3 regions of the Sphingomonas sp. T1 genome follow, and region 2 is predicted to be linked to each of the others. Evidence: riboswitches for the same ligand, from Rfam matches in the RefSeq annotation. Region 2 holds a riboswitch; each other region holds the start of a gene.
The links. A riboswitch is a leader RNA that binds a small molecule or an ion and turns the genes downstream of it on or off. The one in region 2 is predicted to bind cobalamin.
Positions count from the first base shown of each region.

Region 1: another riboswitch for cobalamin. It lies ahead of GV027_RS06440 (TonB-dependent receptor); the one in region 2 lies ahead of GV027_RS15540 (HoxN/HupN/NixA family nickel/cobalt transporter).
Region 3: another riboswitch for cobalamin. It lies ahead of GV027_RS01715 (TonB-dependent receptor plug domain-containing protein); the one in region 2 lies ahead of GV027_RS15540 (HoxN/HupN/NixA family nickel/cobalt transporter).

Region 1 covers NZ_LR733875.1:1,428,278-1,432,148, forward strand. The annotation lists gene GV027_RS06435 (catalase) at 1-1,662, opposite strand, end outside; cobalamin riboswitch at 1,881-2,121, shown strand; gene GV027_RS06440 (TonB-dependent receptor) at 2,290-3,871, shown strand, end outside.
Region 2 covers NZ_LR733875.1:3,403,992-3,407,862, forward strand. The annotation lists gene GV027_RS15535 (molybdopterin molybdotransferase MoeA) at 1-846, opposite strand, end outside; cobalamin riboswitch at 1,084-1,296, shown strand; gene GV027_RS15540 (HoxN/HupN/NixA family nickel/cobalt transporter) at 1,476-2,513, shown strand; cobalamin riboswitch at 2,674-2,890, shown strand; gene cobW (cobalamin biosynthesis protein CobW) at 3,029-3,871, shown strand, end outside.
Region 3 covers NZ_LR733875.1:398,767-402,637, forward strand. The annotation lists gene GV027_RS01700 (acetyl/propionyl/methylcrotonyl-CoA carboxylase subunit alpha) at 1-651, shown strand, start outside; gene GV027_RS01705 (MaoC family dehydratase) at 651-1,103, shown strand; gene GV027_RS01710 (HpcH/HpaI aldolase/citrate lyase family protein) at 1,100-1,924, shown strand; cobalamin riboswitch at 1,983-2,215, shown strand; gene GV027_RS01715 (TonB-dependent receptor plug domain-containing protein) at 2,398-3,871, shown strand, end outside.

The sequences.
Region 1 (3,871 bases), 2.0 Mb from region 2:
CGCCACCGCGCGCGACACGTCGGCGATCGGCACGTTCACCGCGGTTGCCAGGCGCGTGCCGAAGTCCTTGTCGGCCTGGTAAAAGTAGCTGACCATGATCGTCTTCGTCCGCGCCGACGTCACGACATTGAGATCACCCGCCAGGTTGGTGACCAGATCCGCCTTGTCCTGCGGCTTCAGCGCCCGGTAGAATTCGCCCGCCTGCGCGAAGTTGTTGGTCTTGGCGATCGGCTTCGCATCGACGGTCGCGTCGACGCCATAGGGCGCGGCGCGGAAGCGGGCATCGGTCGACTTTGCCGCGGTCGCCGCCGGGAAATAATTCACGTCGGACGCGCGGTTGGCGTGGTCGAGCTGGCCGTCCTGGTAATTGTTGACGACGCTCGTGAGCGGACGATTGACCGGCAACTGCATCGCATTGGCGCCGATGCGATAGCGCTGCGTGTCCGAATAGGAGAACAGCCGACCCTGCAGCATCCGGTCCGGCGACGCCTCGATCCCCGGCACGAGGTTGGCCGGTGCGAACGCCGACTGCTCGGTATAGTCGAAGAAGTTGGTCGGCACCTTGTTGAGCGTCATCTCGCCGATCTTGCGGAACGGCACGCCCAGCCATTCCTTGGTGTCGTCGAACGGATTATAGTCGAGCTTGGCGAACGCCGACGCCGACATCGTCTGCACCATCAGGTCCCAGACGGGGAAGTTGCCCTTGCCGATCTCGCCATAGAGGTCGTCGGTCAGGTAGTTCCAGGTCGCGGTCGCCACCTGCGCGCCGTTCAGGTTGCGCACGCCCTGGCGGCTGATCCAGCGGAACTTGGCAAACACCGTTTCGCCCTTGGCATTGACCAGCTTGAAGGCATGGACGCCGTTGCCGTCCATCGTCCGGTAGGATGCCGGCGTACCGAGGTTCGAATAGACATGCGCGAGCATGTTGGTCGCCTCGGGCGTGGCCGAGAAGAAGTCGAAGAAGCGATTGGGGTCCTGCTTGTTCGTCACAGGCGAGGGCTTGAGCGCGTGGATCATGTCCGGGAACTGGATCGCGTCGCGGATGAAGAAGATCGGCAGGTTGTTGCCGACCAGATCCCAATTGCCCTGATCGGTATAGAATTTGGTCGCAAAGCCGCGCGGATCCCGCATGCCCTCTGGGCTGCCCGAGGGGTGGATCACGGTCGAGAAGCGGACAAACACCGGCGTCTGCTTGCCGGGCATGAACAGCGATGCGTCGGTGATGCTCGAAATGTCCGCGGTCGCGGTGAACACGCCGTGGGCACCGGTTCCGCGGGCATGGACGACGCGCTCGGGCATGCGCTCACGGTCGAAGCGTGCGAGCTTCTCGATCAGCGTCGTGTCCTCGAGCAGGACGGGGCCAAGGTCGCCCGCCGCCTTCGAGTGGCGGTTCTCGCCGATCGGCGCACCATTGTCGCGGGTCATCTGCGGCGCGGCGACACTGGCTGAATCACCCTTGGCTTCGACCGTGCCGGCCACACCGGCCTGCGCCAGCGCGGGCTTGCCGGCGCTGGACGGTGCCGCCGCGGTCGTCATGCGGGTTTCCGCCTGCGTCTCGGCCGGCGCCACCGTCTGCGCGGCGACCGGCTGGATCATGGCACCAGCCGATGCCGCAGCCAGCAGCATCGCCGTCACGGCCTGACGGCTCTTCACGTTCTTCATCTCGATCCCTTAATCCTGCATGCCATCAGCGTGGCATCCCCGCACAGAGCGCGCGGCACCGCCGCCTCCTGATCGAGGACGCGCATCGCGCCAAACGGAGCTTCTGGATCACAGCAATCGAGCGGGACGATCGAGCCGCCATCGTGCCGCTCGCCGGACGATTGCCGAACGATCCTGACCGGGATAGACCGGGGCCGCTGACCTGTTCGATCCGAGCAGGGCGGCATGATCGCGTCGGTGCCCTGAAAGGGGCTTAATAGGGAACGCGGTGAGGGTGGTTCGCCACCTGAAGCCGAGGCTGTCCCTGCAACTGTAAGCGGCGAGCGCGATGCATTTCGCTTCTTCCTGCAAAGGAAGGAGCAGCCACTGGGCCAGACGTTTCGTCATGAGGGCCTGGGAAGGCCGTGCATCGTGTGATGACCCGTGAGCCAGGAGACCTGCCGGCGTCTGGTCGCTCTTGCCTGGCCCAGGGGGTGGCCGCGGCACGGTACTCCGTCGAGCGACGACGTGTGCGGTGGGGACCGCACGGGCATGCGTGCCGGTCGCAATCGCGTCCGGCTGGCGCGGATGTCGGCCGTTCGCGGGAGGTCCCTGCCGGGTTCGCCAGACGCCCGGGGGATTACCGTAATGCCGTTCCTATTGTCCCGCCTCGCGCTCGCGGGGGCTATTCTGTCGCCTGTCTTCGCAGCACCGCTCGACGCGCAGTCCGCGCCGGATCCCGAGACCAAAGACATCCTGGTCGTCGGACAGCATGCCCAGGACACGCTCACCACGCCGAATGGGACCGGCAGCCGCCTGGGCCTCACGCCGCTCGAGACTCCCGCGACGCTCTCGGTCATCGACGGCGCCATGATCCGCGCGCGAGGCGACCTGTCCGTGATCGATGCGACGAGTCGCGCACCGGGCATCAGCAACGTGGGCAATCCCGGCAATGGCGGCACCGCACTCTCGGCGCGGGGCTTCAGCGGTCAGGGATCCGTGCTCCAGCTCATCGACGGCATCAGGCTGTTCCCGGCGGCCGGCACGATCACCTTTCCGACCGATCCGTGGATGGTCGAGCGGATCGACATCCTGAGCGGCCCGGCCTCCGTGCTCTACGGCCAGGGCGCACTGGGCGGCGCGGTGAATGTCCTGATGCGCAAACCCGATACGCAGCGGACGCACGTGGAGGGCGAGATCGGCTATGGGTCGCAGGACAGCTTGCATGTCGCGGCGGGCGCAGGGGGGCCGATCACCGAGCGCCTCTCCTACCGTATCGACGGCAGCTATCGTCGGTCCGACGGCTATGTCGATCGTGGCCAGTCACGCAGCCATGCCGTGTCGGGCACGCTGCGCTGGGCACCGACCGACACGCTCGTCGTCACCGCGCGTGACGATTATGGCGACCAGAAGCCGATGCGCTATTTCGGCACGCCGCTGATCGACGGTCGGCTCGACGACCGCATCCGGGAGCGCAACTACAACACACGCGACGGCGTCATCCGCTACCGGGACAACCGCACCAGCCTGCAGGTCGACTGGACGCCGAGCGATGTGGTCACCGTCAGCAACCAGGCCTATCGCCTCAGCTCCAAACGCTCCTGGCTCAATCTCGAAACCTATTGCTGGGTCGCCGCAGACGGGGTCTGCGCCAACGGCAGTGGCAACACCGGCACACCCGGTGGCATCCTGCGTACCGACATGACCGGCATCGTCCATGATCAGACGCAGTGGGGCGACCAGGGCAGCGTGACGTTCAGGACGGGCATCGCCGATGGCGTCGGCAACGACTTGGTCATGGGCTTCGATGTCAACCTTATCAAACTGACATATTCCCACAATTTCGGGTCTGACCCGCAGGTTTCGGAGGTCGATCCCTTCGCGTTCGATCCCGGTCTGATCATCGACACGCAAGGCATCGCACCGCGCTATCGCACGCGCACGACCGAATATGCGGTCTTCGCCGAGGACCGGCTGAAGCTCGGAACGCACGTCTCGATCGTCGGTGGCGTCCGCTTCGAGCGCGACACGATCCGCCGCTGGTCGATCGACTATCCGGGCGGCGCCACCACCGAGACCTTCGCGCTCGACAAGCGGCTGCACAATGTGACCTGGCGGGTCGGGAGCGTCTATCAGCCGATCCCGACGGTGTCGCTCTATGGGCAATATGCCACCGGCGTGGACCCGCTGGGGACGCTGACGACCTATTCGACCGGGCAGGTGCAGTTCA
Region 2 (3,871 bases):
GCCCGCCATCATCGGCTTGCCCGGGCGCAGCGCGATCCGCCAGAAGTCGATGCTGCCGCCCGCTGCCTCGATCGCGGGGCGGACGAGGTCGTGATCACCGACCGACGCCCCCCCGGTGGTCACGAGCAGATCGGCATCGACCCCGGCAAAGGCGTCACGCAGCGTGTCGAGCCGGTCGGGGAGGATTCCGAGATCGATAATGTCGACGGGCAGGTCGGCGAGCATCGCGGCGAGCATGATGCCGTTTGATTCCGGCAGCGGGACGGGGTCGCTGGTCGAGCCGGGCGGGACGAGTTCGTCCCCCGTCGCGGCGACGGCGACGCGCAGCCGGCGGCCAACCGACAAGGCGCCGTGCCCGCCGGTCGCAGCGACCGCGATGCGGGCGGGCGTCAGCCGGTCGCCGGCCGCGATCAGCCGCGTGCCGGTCGCGAAGTCGAGCCCCTTGCGGCGTGTGTTGCGTCCCTCGAAGGCGGGGCCTTCGCCGTCGAGCATCAGCCCGTCGCCGTCGCGCGCCGCCTCCTCCTGGACGAGCACAGTGTCGGCGCCCGCCGGCATCGCCGCGCCAGTGAAAATCCGCGTAGCCTGTCCCGCGCTGACCAAGCGGGCGAAGGGGCGGCCGGCGGCGCTTTCGCCGATGACCGTCCACGGCCCGGGCAGATCGGCGTAGCGGATCGCATAGCCGTCCATCGCCGAGAGGTCGGTCGCGGGCTGGGTGCGGCGGGCGAGAATGTCCTCCGCCGCCCAGCGACCCATCGCGGAGCGCAGCGGCACGGTTTCGGCCGGCACGCGCGATGCCATGGCGAAGAGGCGGGACTGGGCTTCGGCGACGGGGACGAGAGGGCGCATGCGGGCTCCGTTCAGCGGGGCGATGAAGGTCTGCGCTGCTCGCACGAATGCCGCGGGGCGGAAAGCGGGCAACGCCGCGACCGGCAGGACACCGGTCGGTTACGCGATCAACGTACGAGGTACGGCAGACGTTGCGGTGAGATGGGACGACATGTCCGGCGTTGCGCCGCACGCAAATCCTGTCGTCAGCGCGGGCAAAACGCGCTAGCCCTGTGGCGCAGGTCCGACGCAAGCCGGATCCGCACAGATCGCGTCGGTGCCCTTCGGGGCTTGAATGGGAATGCGGTGCGGGGTTCGCCCCAAGACCGCAGCTGTCCCTGCAACTGTAAGCGGCGAGCGACACGCACGCGCCCCCTGCGACGGGGGCAGCCACTGGGCCGATGGCCTGGGAAGGTGTGCGTCGAGCCTTGACCCGCGAGCCAGGAGACCTGCCGGCGTCTGGTCGCTCTTGTCCCGGTCCAGGGGGTGGCCGAGGCACGGTGAACGCCGTCTGAGCGACGACCATGCGGCGGGGGCCGCATCGGCGACGCATGCCGGCCGCTCATGGCGTCCGGTCGGCGCGCGTCCCGGTCGTTCGCGGCAGGCCCCCGTCCTCGTCGGACGCCGGGGATGTGCTAATGACCAAGATCATGACCGGGCGGACCGCCGGGCGTTCGACGCGACACCGGATCGGCTGGATGTTCGCGATGCTGGTTGCGGCCAACATCGCCGCCTGGGGATGGGCGTTCGCGCTGTTCCAGGCGCAGCCGCTGATGCTGGGCACCGCGATGCTCGCCTGGGGGCTGGGGCTGCGCCACGCGGTCGATGCGGATCATATCGCGGCGATCGACAATGTGACGCGCAAGCTGATGCAGGACGGGCAGCGGCCGATCGGGGTCGGCTTCTGGTTCGCGATCGGCCATTCGGGGATCGTCCTGATCGCCGCGGTCGCCATCGCGCTGACCGCGAGCGCTCTGTCACAGTTCGAGGCGTTCAAGCAGGCGGGCGGGGTGATCGCGACACTGATCTCCGCGCTGTTCCTGTTCACGATCGCGGCAATGAACCTGATCATCCTGCGATCGGTGTGGCGGACCTTCGGCCATGTCCGCGGCGGGGGGCGCTATGTCGAGGAGGATCTCGACCTGCTGCTCGGCAATCGCGGGCTGCTCGCGCGGCTGTTCCGGCCGATGTTCCGGCTGGTGACGCGCAGCTGGCACATGGCGCCGCTCGGGTTCCTGTTCGGGCTGGGGTTCGACACTGCGACCGAAGTCGCGATCCTCGGCCTGTCGGCGAGCCAGGCGGCGGACGGGTTGTCGATCGGTACGGTGCTGGTGCTGCCCGTGCTGTTCGCGACGGGCATGGCGCTGGTCGACAGTGCCGACGGGGTGGTGATGCTCGGCGCGTATGAATGGGCGTTCGTGAAGCCGATCCGCAAGCTCTATTACAACATCACGATCACGCTGATCTCGGCGATCGTCGCGATCGCGATCGGCGGGATCGAAACGCTCGCGCTGCTGGCGTCGAAGCTGGGCCTCAGCGGGGGCGTGTGGGACGTCGCTTCGGCGCTGGGCGAGAATTTCAACGGGCTGGGCTTTGCGATAATCGCGCTGTTCGTGGCGTGCTGGGTGCTGAGTTTTGCGATCTACCGGTGGAAGCGGTTCGACGAGATCGAGGTAGTGCGGGGCTAACAAACAGCGTCGTCATCCCGGGCTCGACCCGGCACCCAGAGCCAGGCACCGCATTTTGTTTGGCTCTGGGTCCTGACTTTCGTCGGGATGACGGAGGTCAGGTGCATTGGCACAACCGCCAAACTCCTCTAAACCCAACCGCGAGGTTTGGTTCTACCGAACCTCGACAGATCGCGCCGGTGCCCTTCGGGGCTTGAATGGGAATGCGGTGCGGGAGGTTTGCCTCCCAATGCCGCGGCTGTCCCTGCAACTGTAAGCGGTGAGCGAGACGCACAGGCCCCCGATGCGGGGGCAGCCACTGGGTCACGGGACCTGGGAAGGCGTGCATCGAGCTTCGACCCGCGAGCCAGGAGACCTGCCAGCGTCATGGTCGCTCTTGCCTTGATCCAGGGGATGGTCGCGGCACGGTACTCCGTCTGAGCGACGAACGCGTGCGGCCGTCTTGGTCGCGCGCGCGTGTGGCTGCGGATGTGCGTCCGTCCGTGGCTGTCGTTCCGACGCCCGGAGAGTATCGCATGACCGAACCCCAGCCGACCCTGGCCAAGATTCCCGTCACCATCGTCACCGGATTCCTCGGCGCGGGCAAGACCACGCTGATCAGCCACCTGATCCGGAATGCCGGTGGCCGGCGGCTCGCGGTGATCGTCAACGAATTCGGCACGCTCGGCATCGACGGCGACATATTGAAGGGCTGCGCGATCCCCGATTGCCCGGCCGAGAACGTCGTCGAGCTCGCCAATGGCTGCATCTGCTGCACCGTCGCTGACGATTTCATCCCGACCGTCGAGACTTTGCTCGCGCTCGACCCGCGGCCCGACCATATCCTGATCGAGACATCGGGGCTCGCCCTGCCCAAGCCGTTGCTGAAGGCGTTCGACTGGCCCGCGATCCGGTCGAAGATCACGGTCGACGGGGTGATCGCGCTGGCCGATGCGGAAGCGGTCGCCGCGGGGCGGTTCGCGCCCGACCTCGCCGCGATCGAGGCGCAGCGTCGCGCGGATCCGAGCGTCGATCACGAGACGCCGCTCGCCGAGGTGTTCGAGGACCAGCTCGCCTGTGCGGATCTGGTGCTGCTGACCAAGGCGGATCTGGCGGGCGAGGCGGGGGTGGCTGCGGCGCGCGCGGTGATCGCGGCGGAGTCCACGCGTGCGTTGCCGGTGATCGCGCTGACCGACGGGGTGATCGATCCGCGCGTCGTGCTCGGGCTGAACGCGGCGGCGGAGGACGACATCGCGGCGCGGCCGTCGCATCATGATGGCGCGGACGATCACGAGCATGACGATTTTGACAGCATGATCGTCGAGCTTGGCGAGATCGCGGACCCGGCGGCGCTGGCGGCACGGATCGAGACGCTGGCG
Region 3 (3,871 bases), 3.0 Mb from region 2:
GGCGACACGCGTGAAGCCGCGCGCGAGACGTTGGCGGAGGCGCTGGACAAGGCGGTCGTCTGGCCGGTCCGGTCGAATGCGGGGTTTCTCGTCCAGGCGCTCGACCATCCGGAATTTGTCGCGGGAACGCTCGATACCGGGCTGATAGCCCGCGAAGGTGCGGCGCTGATGCCCCCGGCGCAGCCCAGCGAGGAAGCGCTGATCGAGGCCGCGCGCGCGCTCGTACGCGTCGAACCGATGGCGGGCTTTCGCCTCAACGCGGCACCTTTGAAGACGGCGCGGTTCCTGCTCGACGACGACACCGTGACGATCGATCTCGACGGTCGCGGCGTCCATGAACCGGTCGATGCCGCCCTCGTTTCCGATGCCGGGCAGACCTGGCAGTTGCGGCCCTGGCGTGCGTCTGGCGCGGCGATGGGGGCGGCAGCTGATGGCGCGATCTTGTCACCGATGCCGGGACGGATCATCGCGGTCGACGTGGCTATCGGGGACCGTGTCGCAAAGGGGCAGAAGCTCGTGACGCTGGAGGCGATGAAGATGGAGCATTCGCTCATCGCGCCGTTCGACGGGACGGTCGCCGAACTGGCCGCGATCGAAGGCGGGCAGGTGAACGATGGCATGGTGCTCGCGCGTATCGAGAAGGATGACTGATGGCCGGCCGCTATTTCGACCAATGGGCGGTTGGCGACCGGATCGTCCATGAGATCCGCCGCACCGTCACGGAGACGGACAACCTCCTGTTTTCGACGATGACGCACAATACGCAGCCGCTGCACCTCGATGCGGAGGCGGCGAAGGCGAGCGAATTCGGCCAGATCCTCGTCAACGGCACCTTCACCTTCGCGCTGATGGTCGGATTGTCGGTGGGGGACACGACGCTCGGGACGCTCGTCGCCAATCTCGGTTATGACAAGCTCGTGCATCCGAAACCCGTCTTCATCGGCGACACGATGCGCGCCGAGACCGAGGTCGCCGAGCTTAAGCCCAGCCGGTCACGCCCGAACGCCGGGATCGTCACATTCATGCACCAGCTGATCAACCAGCGTGACGAGATCGTCTGTCGGTGCCTCCGCTCGGCACTGCTGCTGCGGACGCCGGCATGAGGTTGCGCTCGCTGCTGTTCGTGCCCGCAGACCGGCCCGAGCGTTTTGCGAAGGCCGCAGCGAGCGGGGCCGATGCCATCATCCTCGATCTGGAGGACTCGGTCGCGCTCTCCCGCAAGGCCGTTGCCCGCGAGGCGGTCCGGGCCGCGTTGCAGGACCACACCGACGTCGTGCGGATAGTCCGGATCAATCCCGTCGACTCCGGGTGGCTGGACGACGATCTCGCTGCCGCGAGGGGCGCCGATGCGATCATGCTGCCCAAGGCGACCGGACCCGCGACCGTCCTCGCGCTGGTCGAGGCTTATGGCGATGACTGTCCGCCGATCCTACCGATCGCGACCGAAGTGCCCGCCGCGATCTTCACACTGGGCGAATATGCGCGGGTCGGCGACCGGTTATGTGGCCTGACTTGGGGCGCCGAGGACCTGCCCGCGGCGATCGGCGCAGCGACCAGTCGGGAGGACGACGGGTCCTATACCGAACCCTATAAGCTCGTCCGATCGCTGCTGCTGTTCGGCGCGCATGCGGCGGACGTCGCGGCGATCGAGACGGTCTATCCCGCAATCGCGGACATTGACGGGTTGGCAGCCTATGCCGCGCGTGGCAGCCGCGACGGCTTTACCGGCATGATGGCGATCCACCCGTCGCAGGTCGCCACGATCAACGCCGCGTTCACGCCGGATGCGGCGACCATTGCACATGCGCACGCCGTCGTCGCTGCGTTTGCAGCGGCTCCCGAGGCGGGCGCGCTGCAGCTTGATGGGCGGATGATCGATGCGCCGCACTTACGTCAGGCGCGGGCGATCCTCGCGCGACTCTAGGCCCATTGGCGGCAGGAATTTTCTGCGCTACCGTCGCCCTGCGAAACCGGTGAAGGCCGGGGTCGCAGATCGCGTCGGTGCCCCTCGGGGCTTCAAAGGGAATGCGGTGCGGGAGGCGGTCCTCCTCATGCCGCGGCTGTCCCTGCAACTGTAAGCGGTGAGTGCGGTGCGCATGTCCCTTCATCATGGGGGGGCGACCACTAGGCCTGAGCGTAAGCGCAGGGCTCGGGAAGGTCGCGTACCGGGCGTCGACCCGCGAGCCAGGAGACCTGCCGGCGCTCGGTCGCTCTTGCCATGGTCCAGGGGATGACCGCGGCACGGTACTCCGTCTGAGCGACGAACCATGCGGCGGGGGCCGCATCGGCGCGCGTGGCGGGTGCGGTTCGGCGTACACCCCAAGCGTTGCGCCGGCTGTCCGTGGCATCGGACGGCAGGCCCCGGCCGGTCGCTCGTGACGCCGGGGGTATCGTTTCATGACCAGAGTTTTCGTTTCGCTTGCGGCGCTCGCGACCGCCACGGCCTTTGCATCGCCGACCGCGGCCGAGCCCGATCCGGTTACTGCGGCGACGGGCGAGGCGGCAGCGGGCGCCGCCGAGCTGGTGATCACCGCATCGCGATCGGGGGACGCGGTTCCCGCCGATCAGCTCGGAGCGTCGGTGACGGTGCTCGACGCCGCCACGCTCGACCAGCGGCAGACCCGGATCGTGTCCGACGTGCTGCGCGACGTCCCCGGACTGGCGGTCAGCCGGACCGGCGCGGTCGGGGGGACGACGCAGGTCCGGATCCGCGGATCGGAGGGCAATCACGTGCTCGTGCTGATCGACGGGATCGAAGTGTCCGATCCCTATCAGGGCGAATATGACTTCGGCACGCTGATTGCCGACGAGGCGGCACGGGTCGAGGTGCTGCGCGGCCAGCAATCGGCGCTGTACGGGTCCGACGCGATCGGCGGCGTCATCCAGTATCTCACGCTCAGCGGCGCGGAGGCCCCGGGCGTATCGCTGCGGGCCGAGGGGGGATCGTTCGGCACGTTTTCGGGCGGCGCCCGGGTCGCGGGCGTGGCGGGCAATCTCGATTACGCGCTATCGAGCTCGACCTACCTCACCGACGGCACGCCGACCGCACGGGGCGGATCGCGCGACATCGGAGCGAAGAGCGTCGGCGCGACGGGCAAGCTCAACTGGTCGCCGACCGACACGCTGAAGGTCACGGGCGTCGGGCGCTATAGCTATACCGATGCCGACAGCAACGACACGGCATTGAGCGGCCCGCAGTTCGGCACGATCGTCGATACGCCAGGCGCGCGCAGCACGGTCGAGGCCTATTACGGGCTCGTCCGGGCCGAGTTGGCGCTGGCGGATGGCCGCTGGACGAATGCGCTCAGCGGCCAGTTTGCCGATACGACACGCCGGGCGCTGGTCGACGATGCCTTGAGCTTTGGCAACAAGGGACGGCGGTACAAGGGATCGTTCGAAAGCGCGTTCCGGTTCGGGACCGATCGCATCCGGCATCGGCTGACCGCCGCGGTCGATGTCGAGCGCGAGCAGTTCCAGACGCTTAGCGCGGCTCCTTCGGAGTTCGTCTTTACGGGACGGCGGCATACCGACAATGTCGGGCTCGTTGGCCAGTATGACGTCGTGATCGACGATGCGCTCGCGATCGGCGGATCGGTGCGGCGTGACGAGAATAATCGGTTCGATGACACCACCACCTATCGCGCGCAGGCGAGCTATCGCTTTGCGACCGGAACGCGGGTGCGCGGCGCCTACGGGACGGGCGTGAAGAATCCCGGCTATTTCGATCTCTTCGGTTATTCCGACGGTCGCTATATCGGCAACCCGAATCTCAAGCCGGAAAAGTCAAAGGGTTGGGAAGCCGGGGTCGAACAGGTTTTCGGGGGGGATCGTGCGACGATCGGCGCGACCTATTTCGACAGTCGCCTGACGA